One region of the Pseudorhodoplanes sinuspersici genome, then DNA from elsewhere that is predicted to be linked to it. Evidence: riboswitches for the same ligand, from Rfam matches in the RefSeq annotation. Region 1 holds a riboswitch; the other holds the start of a gene.
The links. A riboswitch is a leader RNA that binds a small molecule or an ion and turns the genes downstream of it on or off. The one in region 1 is predicted to bind cobalamin.
Positions count from the first base shown of each region.

Region 2: linked by a shared signal. The riboswitch ahead of CAK95_RS07785 (ribonucleoside-diphosphate reductase subunit alpha) and the one ahead of CAK95_RS20925 (TonB-dependent receptor) in region 1 are both predicted to bind cobalamin.

Region 1 covers NZ_CP021112.1:4,305,217-4,310,039, reverse strand. Annotated here, with positions in the region: gene CAK95_RS20925 (TonB-dependent receptor) at 1-1,800, opposite strand, end outside; cobalamin riboswitch at 2,073-2,276, opposite strand; gene CAK95_RS20920 (tetratricopeptide repeat protein) at 2,448-3,047, shown strand; gene CAK95_RS20915 (tetratricopeptide repeat protein) at 3,069-3,635, shown strand; gene CAK95_RS20910 (hypothetical protein) at 3,927-4,823, shown strand, end outside.
Region 2 covers NZ_CP021112.1:1,570,691-1,575,513, forward strand. Annotated here, with positions in the region: gene CAK95_RS07780 (ribonucleotide-diphosphate reductase subunit beta) at 1-243, opposite strand, end outside; gene CAK95_RS07785 (ribonucleoside-diphosphate reductase subunit alpha) at 234-2,207, opposite strand; cobalamin riboswitch at 2,318-2,536, opposite strand; gene leuB (3-isopropylmalate dehydrogenase) at 2,675-3,787, opposite strand; gene CAK95_RS07795 (helix-turn-helix domain-containing protein) at 4,031-4,801, opposite strand.

The sequences.
Region 1 (4,823 bases):
TTTCGAAATCAGCGGCACGTCATTGCCGGCAAAGATGCCTTCACGGAACACCGATCGCGTGTAAGCAAGGCCGCCTTTGAAACGCACCGCATCGTTGAACGCGTAAGTGACGATGGTTTCGTTGCCGTAGCGCCGCGTCGGATCGAGGTTGGTATTGTCGGCGATGAAGTTCGGTGCGTAACGGAAGTGGATTTCATCCGTTAGATTCATGTTGTAGATGCTCCACTGTACCTTCAGCGGACCGTTGCTGAAGCGCACGCCACCTTCCACATCGTGCGACTTCTGCGTCCGCAATCTGAAAGTGGTGGGATCTATTCCTCCCGATGTTACCATGCCGACGCGCTCATCGACATTCGGCACGCGGAAGCTCTGGGCCCAGCGCCCGAACAAAGCGAAGTCCGGCGTAAAGCGGTGCTCAATGCCGAGATGGAAGGCATGGTTGGTCTGGCTTTCGTCCAGCGGAATGCCCTGCACGCCGTTCGGAAAACAGCCAAATGGGGGAAAGCATGACGAGCCACCCGGCGCATTCGCGTCGAACTTGTCGCGCGCACCGATCGAGGTGCGCTGAATACGGCCGCCGCCGGAAATGTCCGTGGTCGGCAACACCGAGATCGTCTGCATCCAGTAGGCCGCGAGCGAACTCTGGTTGAGATCGTATTTGTTGATCGGAGCAGACCCCAGCTGCAGCGACCGATCCGAATTGTAGTCGGCATTGTAATAATCAATGCCGCCGAGCGCATTCCACTTCATACCCGCAAAGACTGAATCGAGCTTAATGCGAGGCGTGAAGGAGCTGGTGGTCAGCGTGGTATCGACCGCTCTTAATGGGTCCGTTGTCGCCATTGTCGGCGTTGCGTTGAAAAATGCCGCTTGCTGCAGTCTTTGACGGATACCGCCATCCACGATCAGTTCAGCGCCAGGCGCAAGCATCCGCGTGAAGCCGATCGTTCCGCTATATCCCTGCTTGTCACCGAAATCGTACGGCGTCGTCGCGCCCCGGCGATTGGTGATCAGCTGGTTCATGCCGATATCGGGCTGAACGCGCCGGCCGCCGGGCAGCCCGAGCGATTGATCGTCGGCGGACAGGTTCAGATAGAAGCTGCCCTCTTGCACAGTATAACGAATGTCCGCGACGCCGTTATATTGCGTGTAATGATTGTTCTGACGATAACCATCCGATCCAATCGCATTTGAGTAAACGCTTGCTGACCACGGACCGTTCGAGCCGCTCACCGAGAGATTGCCTTCTTTGTAATTGAACGAACCGAATGCACCATCGAGACGCAACTTCGGCGGCAACGCCACACCGGTCTTTGTCACGATATTGATGACACCACCCATTGCCCCATCGCCATACAGGACGGCACCGCTATTACCGCGGGTGATTTTGATTCGTTCGATGCTCTCGCGCGGAATGGAAGCAAGATCGAAAGAAGCGATGTCAACATCGTTGACGCGCCGCCCGTTGATAAGGATCAGCGTATTGGATCCAGCCGACGCGCCGAAGCCGCGCATATCGACGACGCTACGCGCGCCGTTGACGGCACCAAAAGGGTTGGTGACCTGAACACCGGGTTCGCGCGACAGGATACCCGGCAGCGTTTGTTCCGGCGATCGCGCGATATCCTCGGCGGTAATGACCGACGTTGACGCGCCGACGATACCGGCCCCTAACGGGACGACACCGTCCACATTGCCGACACCGCTCAACCGCGTATCCGTAACATTGATCTCTGGCAGCGTGACCTGCGCTGCCGCCTCGTTGCCGGCCGTCACGGCCACGAATGCAGCCGATGCCATCGCGCCTGCACAAAATCTTTGAAGTATCGCCCCCATCGCCCTTTTAGCCCTTCGCTGCCCCGGCCTTGGCCGGAGCGTTCGGTGAACAAAACCCGATGCGAAGAACACGCGAACAGAGAACACCATCAGCAATGGCAATCCGCCATCGCGCCGGCCAGCACCGCTCACGCCTTACGGAAAGTCGCAGGAGAAAAATTTCTCGTACGGCCTTCGCATCGGCTCTCAAGCGTCACCGCTGCGAACAGCCGCTCCGTATGGACGCCCCGCCCACCGGTTGGGTGACTGCGCTGGCAGGTCTCCTGGCTTGCGGGTCCTGATTTACCGTCCGGCCTTCCCGGTTGCCCAGTGGCCAAGATTGGACAGCAAACTCGCCGCTCACAGTTGCGGGGGCAGCCACGGCTTCGGCCCGAAAGCCGTTCCGTGTTCCCTCTTGCCTCTCCGGTGCGTACCGGAGAACCAGTGCGTTGCGGCAATGTCCGATCCGGCGCGCCCAGAGTCAAGATCACGCCGTTTTGAGCATGTGACCGCCGAATGACACAGGGATCATGTATGTTGGTGAGGCTGAACGTTGCGCCGGCTCGGAGCGACAGATCAGCGGGGACGAAGCTGCACGCCATCTTTCCCTTATCCACAGCGAGCATCAGACCATGACCCGCTTTATTCCACGCCTTCACCTTCTCGCCGCGGCCGCCATTATCGGTCTTGTCGTCTCCGGCCAGGCTTATGCCGCGGCGATCGACGAGCCGGCCACCCCCGCAACCGCACCGTCCGACAAGAAACCGGACGCCAAATCCGAGACCAAGCCGGATGCCAAACCGTCCGACAGCAAGGCCGGGACCTCAAAGCCAGCCGAAACCAAGCCCGCCCCGGAGAAGAAATCGGACCGCGAATTTCGTGACGGCTACAAGCAGGCCTATGACCTGATCTACAAACAGAAGGATTATGCCGGCGGCATCACCGTATTGAAGACGCTCGGCCACGACGACCATCCCGATGTCGCCAACCTCGTCGGCTTCTCCAGCCGCAAGCTCGGCCGCGTCGAGGACGCCAAGACCTGGTACGAGAAGGCTCTTGCCGCCGATCCGAAACACACCCGCACCTGGCAATATTATGGGATGTGGCATCTCGAACAGGGGAACCGCCTGAAAGCAGAAGATCATCTCGAACAGATCCGTCTGATCTGCGGCCAGGGCTGCGACGACTACACCTCGCTGAAGAGTGCGCTGGAGGGCAATTCGACCTACTAACGTCAACCCAAGGAGGCTGTCATGCAGTCACCTGGAATCACTGTTCTGGCGACGGCGCTGATCAGTGCCGTCGCAATCACTGCAACACCGACCTTCGCTGTCGATACCCGCGATCCGGTGATGACCGGCCCGCAATTGCAATCGGCCAAGCCGGGCGGCAGCACCGCCAAACCGGCGAAGAAGAGCGCACCGAAAAAGAAAAAAGCACCGGCGAAGAAATCCGAGCGGGATTTCATCGAGCGTTATCATCACGCCCATGATCTCATCTACAAGAAGCAGGATTACGCGGCAGCGATCACAGCGTTGCGTGCCCTCGACCATGACAACCATCCCGATGTCGCCAATCTGATCGGCTTCTCCAGCCGCAAGCTTGGCCGTACCGACGACGCCAGGACCTGGTACGAGAAGGCGCTCGCCGCCGATCCGAAACACACCCGCACCTGGCAATATTACGGGATGTGGCATCTCGAACAGGGCAACCGCCTGAAGGCGGAAGATCATCTCGACACGATCAAGGCGATCTGCGGCGAGACTTGCGAGGATTATAAATCGCTGCTGGCGGCGCTGGATGGGAATCAGACTTACTGACCAATGCCTTCGCCATCGACGGCACGCGACGCGTGGCCCGATCGCGTAACCCACCATCGCAAACGCAACGACGGCGGGTTACGCTGCGCTAACCCGCCTTACAACGCTGAGCGATCTCACCGTTTTGTGACTCCATCGAATTTGCATCAATTCGATGAAGGCCGCTATGTCTTGCGCTGAAACGCTTCAGTCCCACCCTCCCTGCATCTATTGAACCTTTCCCGCCCTCACGCGACGAACGTATTCCAAAGCTTTTCCAACGCACCAAAAATTTCCATCAGGGGCAAACTCATGATCCGCGCGGCGCGCCGCACCTTCTTTTCCGTCATCGTTCTCGGCAGCCTTGCAGGCCTGACTCCCGCTTTGGCGCAAGGTCTCGACACCGCGACGCTGCCGCGCGTCGCCGGAGCCAAGCTGACCTATGCCGGCCCGGCCTCGACCATCTACACGACCTCGGGCAGTGTCGCGCAGGCGGCCGAAGCCGTTGTCAGGGCGCTCGCCGCCGCAGGCTGGCAGACCTATGGCGATCCGTTCTCGCAGAGCGCGCCGGACGCGCCGCAACGGATCATGACCTTCAAGAAGGGAGCGCAGGCGATCGTCGCCTTCGTCACTGCGGCCCCTGCGCAGGGCAACGCGACGAGTGTGAGCTACAGCGCCAATGCGCTCGCCAACGACCTGCCCTTCCCGAAGGACGCGACCGAGATCGGCTTCGCGCCCGAGCGCCCGCATCTGCGCGCCGTGTCGGGGGAGACGGTCGCGGCGCTGCTCGATTTCTTCCGCAAGGACATGGCCGCACTCGGTTATCAGCCCTGGGCGGGAAAGCCCGAACAGGTGTCGGAGAAAGGCGCGCTCACCTTCTTTACCCGCGACAACCAGAAGATCCTCGTGCTCTCGCTGACACGCAACGACGAAGGCCGCACACGCATCGACATCACGCCGACCACCGCTCGCGTGCTCACCGCCGAACAGCGGCAGACGCCGCCGGCCGAAACTCCGGAGCAAGCACGGGCGAAGGCCGCCGCGCGCGAACAACATGAACGCGCAAGCGCGGCCATCGATGCACAGATCAACGCGCAGATCGACAATGTGCTGCGCGACGTGCAGCAGTCGCTGCGCGCCCCCGCAGCGCCCGCCGCCAAGAGCGACGCGCCGGTCACAGTCTTGCGGGCAAAGAGCGACAATGCCGCA
Region 2 (4,823 bases), 2.7 Mb from region 1:
GCGCTCGCTCGGCGTGATGCGGTCCGACGCCCAATCCTTGAGATCGTTGCCGAGCGGGACTTCCTCGCCCATCCAATGCGTCTGCTGCTGGCGCTTCCAGAATTCATAGGCCCAGGCATAGCGATCGACATCATAGGTGCCGGTCGATTCGAGAAGGCCGATCTTGCCTTTGCCGATCAGCGTCCGCGGATCGATGTGCGTGATGTTGATCGGCACAACGGCGTCGAGATCAATCACTGACATGCCAGGCACTCCTCGTAATCGGTCCGCGCCTGGACTTGCATTGGTGCCGTCTTGCCCTGTTCTTTTTCGAGCTGACCTGCAAAACCGGCGCGCGAAATCGACTTGGAGCGGCAATAATAAAGGCTCTTGATGCCGCGCTCCCATGCCGTCCAATGCAGCATGTGCAGATCCCACTTATCGACATCGGCGGGAATGTAGAGATTGAGCGACTGGCTCTGGCAGATGAACGGCGTGCGATCGGCCGCAAGATCGATGATCCAGCGCTGATCGATTTCGAAGGCCGTGCGGAAGATCATCTTCTCGTGCTCACTCAGAATATCGAGATGCGCGACCGAGCCCTCATGCTCGATGATCGATTGCCATGTCTCCTGTGTGTCCGCTCCCTTCGCAGCGAGCACTTTCGCAAGATGCGGATTGCGCACCGAGAACGCGCCGGACAGTGTCTTGTGCGTGTAGATATTGGCCGGGATCGGCTCGACGCAGGCGCTGGTGCCGCCGCAGATGATGCTGATCGAGGCGGTCGGCGCGATCGCGATCTTGTGGCTGAACCGTGCGACGATGTTGCGTTCGGCCGCATCGGGACAGGAACCGCGCTCCTTGGCCAGCGCCACCGACGCAGCATCCGCATCGCGGCGGATTTTCCGGAACATCTTGAAGTTCCAGGACTTCGCCATCGCGCTTTCGAACGGGATGTTCTGCGACTGCAGGAACGAATGAAAGCCCATGACGCCGAGGCCGACCGAGCGTTCGCGCAAGGCGGCATAGCGCGCGCGCTTCATGCCGTCCGGCGCGACGTCGATGAAATGCGTCAGGACGTTATCGAGGAAACGCATCACGTCCTCGATGAAGCCCGGCGCATCGCACCATTGATGCCAGGTCTCGACATTGAGCGACGACAGACAGCAGACCGCGGTGCGCTCCTCGTCACGATGATCGATACCCGTCGGCAGCGTGATCTCGCTGCACAGATTCGACGTTGTGACCTTCAGGCCGAGTTCGCGCTGATGCTTCGGCAGCGCGCGGTTCACCGCATCGATGAAGAGCAGATAAGGCTCGCCGGTCTGCAGGCGGGTTTCGAGAATGCGCTGCCAGAGCTGGCGCGCATCGACCTGCCGCATCACCTCGTTGTTCTTCGGACTGCGCAGCGAGAACATCGCACCCGCTTTCACCGCCTGCATGAATTCGTCGGTGACGTTGATGCCGTGGTGCAGGTTGAGACCCTTGCGATTGAAATCGCCGGACGCCTTGCGGATTTCCAGAAACTCCTCGATTTCGGGATGATGGATGTCGAGATACACGGCGGCCGAGCCGCGCCGCAGTGAGCCCTGTGAGATCGCCAGCGTCAGGCCGTCCATCACATGGATGAAGGGAATGATGCCCGACGTCTCTCCGCCCTTCACCTTCTCGCCGATCGAGCGCACCTTGCCCCAATAGGTGCCGATGCCACCGCCATTGGAGGCGAGCCACACATTCTCGTTCCAGGTGCCGACAATGCCGTCGAGTGAATCCGACACCGAATTCAAGAAGCAGGAGATCGGCAAACCGCGCGGTGCACCGCCATTGGAGAGCACCGGTGTTGCCGGCATGAACCAGAGCTGCGACATCGCGTCATAGAGCCGCTGCGCATGCGCGACGTCGTCGGCAAAGGCGCAGGATACGCGCGCGAACATGTCCTGATAGCTCTCGCCTTCGAGCAGATAGCGATCCTTCAGCGTCGCTTTGCCAAAATTGGTCAGGAGGTCATCGCGACTGCGATCGAGCTTGAGATCGGATGGTTTCGGCTGCGGCGCGAGCGGTCCGAGCAGGGGCGCGCGGGTCTGCTGCGCAGGCTCTGCAACAACAGCAGGCTTGTCCCCTTCCAACGCAAACAATTGGGGTTCGCGGAACTGCGCAAGGACAGCAGCGCGGTGATTCGGCGCAACAAGATCGCCGCGACGGTCGAAGTCAAAAGCACTGGCAGGCATCGGCTCACCCCTGAATATGAAGGAGCGAAGGACCAGCGGACGGCTTGCGGCTTTAACCGACGCACGGACGTGCGTGGTTGCAAGCGTCCCTCCGGAGCACCCCGCCCGAGGACGTTTCATCGATCACGGCAGGTCTCCTGGCTCGCGGGTCCTGGTCGCCGTCTGGTCTTCCCGGCGCCGGCTGGCACCAGTGACACGATGAAAGACAGCGACTCGCCGCTTACAGTTGCGGGGGCAGCCCCGGATTTGCCTTCTGGCGCACCGGGTTCCCTCTTAGCCTCAAAAACACCAAATGGTGTGGGTTGAGGACCGTGATGACTAGATACGGTAGTCAGGCGCAGTGAGTCGTCAAGCGCTATTTGCGTCTTCAACACGACGCATCGGAAATCCGGGGACGAAACTTAAAAAACTCTTGCCGGCTTTGGGCGCGGCTCCCGCCGCGCCCAAAATAGACAAACACAGGAACGTCAGACGACCTGCTTCTCGATCTCCTCGGCGATCGCATCGCCCATCTCGGTCGTGCCGATCGTCGCTTCGCCCTTGGCGGCGATGTCGGCGGTGCGAAGTCCGCGGGCCAAAGCCGCCGAGATCGCGTTGTCCACCATGTCGGCTTCCTTGCCCATGTCGAAGGAATAGCGCAGCGCCATGCCGAACGAGGCGATCATTGCGATCGGGTTGGCGAGACCTTTGCCGGCAATGTCCGGCGCCGAGCCGTGCACCGGCTCGTACAGCGCCTTGCGCTTCCTCGTCTTCGGGTTGACCTCGCCGAGCGAGGCCGAAGCCAGCATGCCGAGCGAGCCGGTGAGCATCGCCGCGATGTCGGAGAGCAGATCGCCAAACAGGTTGTCGGTAACGATCACGTCGAACTGCTTGGGATTTTTCACGAGCTGCATGCCGCCGGAATCGGCGAGCTGATGCTCGAGCGTAACGTCCTTGAATTCGCGGTTGTGCACCTGCGTGACGACCTCGTTCCAGAGAACGCCGGTCTTCATCACGTTGCGCTTTTCCATCGAGGTCAGCTTGTTGCGCCGCTTGCGCGCCAGTTCAAACGCGACACGGGCGATGCGCTCGATTTCGTAGGTATCGTAAACCTGCGTGTCGACGGCGCGTTTCTGGCCGTTGCCAAGATCGGTAATGGTCTTCGGCTCGCCGAAATAGACACCGCCGGTCAGCTCGCGCACGATCATGATGTCGAGGCCCTCGACCAGCTCGCGCTTCAGCGAGGAGGCTTCGGCCAAAGCCGGATAGGTCACGGCCGGGCGCAGGTTGGCATAGAGGCCAAGATCCTTGCGCAGACGCAGAAGGCCCGCCTCCGGGCGCACCTCGTAAGGCACGGCATCCCATTTCGGCCCGCCCACGGCGCCGAAAATCACGGCATCCGCGGCATCCGCCTTGGCCATGGTTTCGTCGGTGATCGAGACCTTGTGGGCGTCATAGCAGGCGCCGCCCACCAGCCCTTCGTCGAAGGAAAACTGCGCCAAGCCCTTCTTGTTGAACAGATCAATCAGCTTTTTGACCTCGGTCATGACTTCGGGACCGATGCCGTCGCCGGCGAGCAGAAGGAGCTTGTGACTGGCCATGAAATAGACGCCTCGCAGGATGGAAAGGTGGCGGAGTGCTAAAGGGCCGGGCGGCAAATGACAAGGCGGTCTGGCTGTTGGGCCGAATGCACCGACCGGTTGAAAGAGCAGCTATTGCCGTTCGTCCCCGCGAAAGCGGGGACCAGAGTCAAACGCTGGATCCCCGCCGGAGCTTGTCATCGGACGCGCCTTCGGCGCGATCTGTTGGCGGGGATGAGCGGTTAACGAACGAGGTGATGCGCTTCAATCTCGGCCCGGCAGAAACATCGCGAACGGCTCATCGACCGTTCGCTTGAGAACAGTCCGATAGACAGCGTGACTGACGTGATCGGCTGCGATCCGGCCGAACGCTGCATCTTTGATCGCGTGCATCGGGATGAATGCGATGGGTGCCGCAATCGGCGTCAAATGCGAGCCGCGTCCTGCCAGCAATGTCGTCAGAATGCCGTGCATCTCGCCTGTGATGGTCGGACGCGACACGGTGATCAGCCGGTATTGCCCGTGCCTATTGGTCACGAGATAGACGTGGCCGGACTGGTTTGGCACAGCGACCGATCCGAACTGAGAAAAATCGGAATCGAGCCGCTCGCCTTCGCGAAAGACCAGGCTTGATTGTCCATCATCCCAGGCGATATCGGTGCGATACGCATAGATCGCGCCGGGTTCGCCGAATGAGGGCCGCAGCGTCAGATACGTGCCTTCGATCCATTTCACCGACCGGCGCGCATAGGCACCAAGTTCATCGGGCGCCACGCCAGCCTCGATGACAACCGGCCCAATGCTTTTTGCTTCAGCCTTGCGCAAGGCGACACCAAGCGCCTCTTCCAGACGGATCGTGGTGGCAAGCGTGAAGGGGCGGCGGCCCGACAACGCTTTTTCCAGCGTCGAGATGCTGATCCGCGCTTCGTCCGCAAGCTGCTGACGCGACATGCGCCGCCGCGCGATCTCTTCGCGCACCGTGACCGCAACCACGCGGCTTTGTTCGGATGTCAATTGTTTCTCGGACACCAGCATCGCCCTCAAATCCCCTCACAGA